3 regions of the Shewanella vesiculosa genome follow, and region 2 is predicted to be linked to each of the others. Evidence: predicted binding sites of a transcription regulator. Region 2 holds the regulator's gene; each other region holds the start of a gene.
What was found. Region 2 encodes sigma-54, which starts transcription at its own class of promoters, with help from an activator protein. Its sites were predicted from a motif close to GTTGGCACGNNNNTNGNNT; they were not measured.

Region 1 (2,281 bases), on a different contig from region 2:
ATTGATAATGCGATACGTTTACAACCTGCAATGAATGCTTTTTTACGTCAAGGGTTTAAAGAACCTGTCTCATTTGAAGAAAGCCGAGTGATGTTGACTCAAATTGCCGCTCAATGTCAGGGATAACCTAGATGACTCGCACAGACCCATTATTAACGGTATTGAAGCTAGCGACTGCTGCCGAGGAACAAGCGGCATTACAGCTCAAGTCGGCTCAATTTGAAAAACAAAAACGCCAAGGGCAGCTCGATGCGCTAAACAATTACCGTTTAGATTACATGAAGCAGATGGAAGGGCACACGGGCACGACATTACGTGCTAATCAGTACCATCAGTTTCATCAGTTTATTCGTCAAGTTGATAGTGCTATTACCCAACAAGTTGCAGCGGTTAAAGATGCCGAAAAACAAGTGGGTTATCGTCAAGTTCACTGGCAAGAAAAACAACAAAAACGCAAAGCGGTAGAAATGTTACTCGCTCAGAAAGCCAAAAAGGCTATGGTCGTAGAAGCAAAACGTGAACAAAAAATGTCAGATGAGTTTGCTATGCAACAATATTACCGTCAAAAATCAATTAAGTCATAGCCTCCAAATCTAACATTCGTTTTACCGCAATCCCTTTTGATTGGTTCGTGTTCAAACTCTATTTATTATCTAAACTTTATCAACTAATATTTATTGGCACTTAAATTGCTTAATATAAATTTAAGTTTACATTGGAATAGAAATCGTCAGCGAAGCGACAGTGGAAACCTTATGATGAGGTTTGTAATGACTCTATTGATATTACCTAATATCGACATATGATTCATCGAGGTAATTTGATAGCTGTTTGTTAGACGATAATGACCTAACTTTGTTTGATTGAGTGGAGCTGATTATGCAGCAGATGAGCAATATCTTACTTGGAAATAGCAGTAAATCTGCTGATCTTAGTACAAAAGGAAACATGCAAGGTGTTGAAAATACATCATTCTTGTCTGCTTTTAATCAAGCGAGTGAATCCGAACTTGCTTCGCGGCCTAACGCCAATAGTGCACCTGTATCGTTAGACGCTGAAGTGGATCAAGTCGATGCTGCCAATGACCTTGATTTAGCTACTGAAGAAAATGCTGATATTGAATTGATTTTTGCTCAGCTTAATATGGCTGATGCATTAAATAAACGTCATTCCTCTGGCGGAAATGAATTGCCGCATGTGGATACATTAGATATTGGTTTTGACGCGATATCTTTGATCGACCCTGACAGCAGTATTATTGATGAGCTGAATAGCGATAGTCAGTCAGAGATGGGGGCGTTATTCACTGATGCTATTGATTTACCCGCTGACTCTCTTTCTACCAAAGAAGCTCTTTCTCAGCTTAGCCCTGAAGATATATCCAGCTTAATGGCATTTGCCAATTTATCTGAAAATGATTTACAAGCACTAGACATTAAGGGCTTAAGCGAGTTAATTAGTGACTTTAATTTACAAGCGCCTGTTGTTGATGAATCCATTTTAGCGATGGTGTCTGCAGATATGGACAGTAGTGACGATTCCCCAAAAAGTATCCTTAGCTCTGAAGAACAAAACCAAATTGATAAATCAATTGCCGCCAGTACCACCGTTCCAGGTCAAGCCGGCTCTCCGGGTCTTAATTCTGCGGTTGTTAAATTAGACCGCACCGATTTTTTGGAGGCTAGCGCCACTCTTGCATCTTCTTCAGCGATATCTGCCGACCCTAAGACGATTTTAGGTGATAGCACTCGTATTGATGGCAATATTCAATCAGATACTGATAATGCCAAAATGCTGGCGAAAGCTGATTTTTCTGTGGTCCTAGATTCCCTAGCGACCAAGCGTGCATCAGGAGAACTGTCAGCCAATATAAATTCAGCTAACTTGGGTTTAGACGCAGTGAATGATATCGGTGATACCGACACTAAGGCTTTACAAAATCAGAGTAGTTTTACTCCGATACATAAAAGTGATGTACCACAATTTCAGTTATCGTTGAAACCGCAAGGCGATCATGGTGCGCAAATGCAAGAGATGATCCAGCGCTTTTCTCCGGTCATGAAGCAGCAGTTAATTACTATGGTCAGTAATGGTATTCAGCAAGCTGAAATTCGTTTAGATCCGCCGGAACTTGGGCATTTAACCGTTAAAATTCAAATTCATGGTGATCAAACCCAAGTACAGTTTCATGTTGCTCAGTCGCAAACCCGTGATATTGTTGAGCAAGCAATGCCTCGATTACGCGATATGCTTGCCCAAGAAGGATTACAACTAACAGACA
Region 2 (2,281 bases):
CTTTTTGTTGTAATTTTTCTACATTGAGCACAACGTGTACATTATTGATCTGATCGAAGTGTCGTTCAAGCTTTGAAAATTTACCTTGAACGTATTCACGTAAAGATTCGGTAATGTCGATATTTCTACCTGTCATATTGATAAGCATAAAAATCCTCCGTTGCCTTGTAGGTTATAAACTCTTACGTTGGTTTGAGGGCGGAATGAGCATCGCTTCGCGGTATTTTGCAATCGTACGACGCGCAACGTTGATCCCCTGATCTGCCAGCAGTTGGGCCATTTTACTGTCACTTAATGGCTTTTGCTGGTTTTCTGCTGCAACCAGTTTTTTGATAAAAGCACGAATAGCGGTAGATGAGCATTCTCCGCCATCGTCGGTGCTGACATGGCTAGAGAAAAAGTACTTTAATTCAAATAGCCCACGTGGTGTGTGCATATATTTTTGAGTGGTAACCCGTGAAATAGTTGATTCATGCATTTCTACTGCTTCAGCAATATCATTGAGCACCATAGGTTTCATGGCTTCTTCACCATATTCAAAGAAACCTTGCTGAAATTGCACAATACAATTGGCGACTTTCAATAAGGTCTCATTGCGGCTTTCGATACTCTTGATGAACCATTTAGCTTCTTGTAAATGACCGCGAATAAATTGGCTATCGGCAGAGTTTTTACTGCTTCTAGCCATGGCTGCATATTGTTGATTAACGCCAATTTTAGGCATATTGTCTGGGTTTAACTCTACAACCCAACGGCCATTCTTCTTTAGTACGGTTACATCAGGAATAACATATTCGTCATCAATAGCGGTGACTAACAAGCCCGGGCGAGGGTTAAGTGACTGGATTAAGGTGATTGCGTCACGCAACTCGTTTTCTTTGAGCTTGGTTTTGCGCATCAATAATCTAAAATCGCGCCCAGCAATTAAATCTAAATAGTCTTTAATGAGCAGACGGGCATTGTCTATATGTGGGGTTGTGTCGGCATATTGGGCTAATTGAATGAATAAACATTCGCTTAAATCTCGTGCGGCAACACCAACGGGATCAAAGTGTTGAATACGTTTTAATACCGCTTCAACTTCATCTAGTTCAACACTTTCATCACCCATGGCTTCGAGAATATCTTCAGTGCTTTGGGTTAAATAGCCGCGTTCATCAATGGCATCAATGATCGCGGTAGCAATTGCTCGATCTGTGTCAGAAAATGGCGTGAGATTTTTTTGCCACTCTAAATGCTCATATAAGCCTTCAGTCGTTTCACCTTGGAATGGCATATCATCATCGCGCATGCTAGCACTGCCTGAACCTGACATTGGTGAGGCGGTGTACACTTCATCCCATGTGGTATCCATAGCTAAATCATCCATGGTTTCTTTGGTCATGGATTCTGCTGTGTCGACTGTTGAGGTGTCTTTTTCTATATTGACCACGCTGTTGTCACTAAAGTCGGTGTCCGATTGGTCGCGACTTTCTTTTACTGAGTCTTTTGCTTGAGAAAACTCATCTTCTATTTCAAGCAATGGGTTTGAGTCCAATGCTTGTTGGATTTCTTGCTGTAGCTCCAATGACGATAATTGCAGTAAGCGGATCGCTTGCTGCAATTGAGGGGTCATGGTTAAGTGTTGACCCATTTTGAGTTGGAGTGACGCTTTCATTTACCGCTTATCCCTAGATGATTTCCATAAAAATGACAATCTCGAAAACTGTAATCGATTGTCACATACATCAATGACATTTAACGCTATTTAGATATCGTTCAATGAAATGAGTTAGATAGACTAAAAGGCCAGTAAAGTAACTATAGCTTGAATTGTTCACCTAAGTACACAGCCCGAACTTGTTGATTACTCAATATCTCATCAGGTGTGCCTTCGGCAATTAAATTGCCCTGGCTGACAATATAAGCGCGCTCACAGACGTCTAAGGTTTCACGTACGTTATGATCGGTAATTAATACCCCTAAGCCGCGGTTTTTAAGCTGTTGAATGATTTTTTTTATGTCGATGACAGAAATAGGGTCAACCCCCGCAAAAGGCTCATCGAGCAAAATAAATTTAGGATTAGCGGCCAGCGCGCGCGCTATCTCTACTCGACGACGTTCCCCACCAGACAACGACATGCCTTGGCTGTCGCGAATATGGGTGATATGGAATTCTTCTAGTAAATGCTCTACTTGCTCAATCCGTTGGTCGGTAGTGAGTTCTTTGCGAGTCTGCAATACGGCCATAATATTGTCGTATACGGTCAGTTTGCGAAAAATACTGGCTTCTTGCGGCAAG
Region 3 (2,281 bases), on a different contig from region 2:
ATCCTATCAATTCTTCTTACCTAACAGCCCAACAGGGCACAGCTAATATAGTCGTGTTTAATAATGAAGGTGTAATAGTTACATTAGCGCTGTAATACTTACCTACAATACACTTAGTTAGGCCAGCGCCTTTGTTTCATTTTATGGTTGTATAAAACGGTATAAGAGATTATTTAGATATGTGCTTACTGGCTGTAAAGTATATTACGGGCTGAATCGTTATCTAAAAAAGCTCCAACACATTTTAGTGTTGAAGCCATTGATAATTACCTTTGGATAAAAACATGGGGCTATTTATCCCGAATCACTACGATTAAAATTTATATTTAAACCCGACCGAGGCCTATTTTAAATCGGTTGAGAAATTAGCATCATCAATATCATCGGTTGCACTATCAAGGTTTAAGTCACTGTCATATGGTGTGTAGTCGACCTCAGCGGTCCAGCTTTCGTTAATATGATAACTACCACCAACACTAGCAAATAAACCTTCATCATCAGTGCTGTCGCGAGCGCCAAGAACCGAATAATCAGTCTTGTAGCACAATTGACCACCACGGACATAAAGACTGATGTTGTCTGAAATTGGCAAACCTAAATATAAATCTAGGGAATAGCCATTAGTATCTGCATCGGCTAAATTCTTGCCCTAGTTACCAAAGTTAATTTCAACATCTACTTCTGGATTATATGTTTTTGCTTGTACGCTAGTGTTTAAGAAACCAGCGGTAAATAAGTGTACCCACTAATATTGTCTTTTTCCTTACATATCCCACCACTTAACTCGAGTTGAAGTGAGCTAAGTAGGTGAGCTTTTTGCGCTGCCACAAACCTGCATAAACATTGACGACTTAATTGCTATTTAATCTGTTATTCACTCCGGAATAAACATTAATACTCCACAAGGCTTGGTTAAATGACTTGAGTCAATCATGTAGATATCAGACAAGTTTATGTTCTCTATTGGGGAGTAAATTAAACCACAACCGTGTGTGTAAAAACTTCATATTCCTTGTAAATTATTCATCTTTTATAGATTAAGCAGGTCAAGGTTGATTTTATTTTTCAATAAAATCAAGTTGATAAGTTTATTTTATTGTTGGGGTGTTTATTGCATCTAAGAAAGTAAGCTAACAATGGTTAGTAGTACAGTCAAAACAGGAGTGAATATGTTAAATCAAAAAACAAGTGTAGAGAATGTAACAGATGTCATCCAAGTTATGAGAGCTGGTGTCGAGTTTTACCAAGACGCGATTGAGAAGGTCAGTAATCCAGCGCTCAAAAGTACTTTCACCAAAATGGCCACGAAAAAAGCCACAGCGATTCAAGCATTACAACCACTCGCCATTGCTGAGCAAGGTGATATTGAAGATGGGAGTTCTTTTGCGGTAGAGTCGCGCAAAATATACACCAAATTTGTGGCAGTGTTCTCAAGTGATGAAGACTACACCTATATTAAGCAACTTGAAGAAGTTGAAGATAAGGTGCTTGAAGTGCTAGATGATGCAATCGATAAAAATCAACAGGGCCAGGCATTGCTTATACTGACCAATATTCGAGCGGATGCGCAATCGATGCACGACGAAATGAAAACTCTGCAACAGTTACAGAAAAACTAGTACTGGTTCATTGTGTAAATGCCCTGTGGCGGGGTATTTGAATGCTTGGTTATAATCTCTAAAGCCGGACTACGGATTAGGGATATATCTAAATTATAGCTGTCGCTGATGTGTATTTAATACCGAGCCACATCATCAATACACATCATCGGCTGTGGGTTTTGTCCAAGATGTCATTATTTAAGATGGATATGTCTACTGCGGCGACCCAGAATTTTTCTCACCTGGAGGAGTATTTAATTATGAATAACGACATTATTAAAGGTAAATGGAAGCAGGCATCTGGTTCACTAAAAGCACGTTGGGGTAAATTAACCGACGATGATTTACAGGAAATCGATGGAAAACTTGAGAAATTCCAAGGTAAGATGCAAGAGAAATATGGTATGGCTAAAGATGAGGCTAAAAAGGAATTCGACAAGTCACACTCTTAGCGTATAACCAATGAAAAAGGCGTCATGTTATATGACGCCTTTTAAAGCTCAGACTCGAACACTCTCTGAGCTGATGGGAATATTATTGCTTATTAATCAACAAGATGATTGAGTGAGTTCTGCCATTTAAACTGACTAATCTCGTCTGAAATACCTTAACTGTGAGCTTTACAGTCATCATAGAGCATAGCCATTATGATGATTTATATTGGCTTGCGCACAGCGTTA

Region 1: a site for sigma-54 is predicted at 677-695, ahead of GW828_RS17400 (flagellar hook-length control protein FliK). Genes of this name have one in related genera too.
Region 3: a site for sigma-54 is predicted at 1,099-1,117, ahead of GW828_RS14930 (PA2169 family four-helix-bundle protein). Genes of this name have one in related genera too.

The regions. Positions count from the first base shown of each region.
Region 1 covers NZ_JAACSD010000020.1:42,713-44,993, reverse strand. Annotated here, with positions in the region: gene fliI (flagellar protein export ATPase FliI) at 1-126, shown strand, start outside; gene fliJ (flagellar export protein FliJ) at 132-584, shown strand; gene GW828_RS17400 (flagellar hook-length control protein FliK) at 880-2,281, shown strand, end outside.
Region 2 covers NZ_JAACSD010000004.1:208,858-211,138, reverse strand. Annotated here, with positions in the region: gene hpf (ribosome hibernation promoting factor) at 1-148, opposite strand, end outside; gene GW828_RS03200 (RNA polymerase factor sigma-54) at 173-1,657, opposite strand; gene lptB (LPS export ABC transporter ATP-binding protein) at 1,801-2,281, opposite strand, start outside.
Region 3 covers NZ_JAACSD010000013.1:119,804-122,084, forward strand. Annotated here, with positions in the region: partial or broken gene GW828_RS14925 (outer membrane beta-barrel protein) at 344-625, opposite strand; gene GW828_RS14930 (PA2169 family four-helix-bundle protein) at 1,170-1,619, shown strand; gene GW828_RS14935 (CsbD family protein) at 1,862-2,053, shown strand.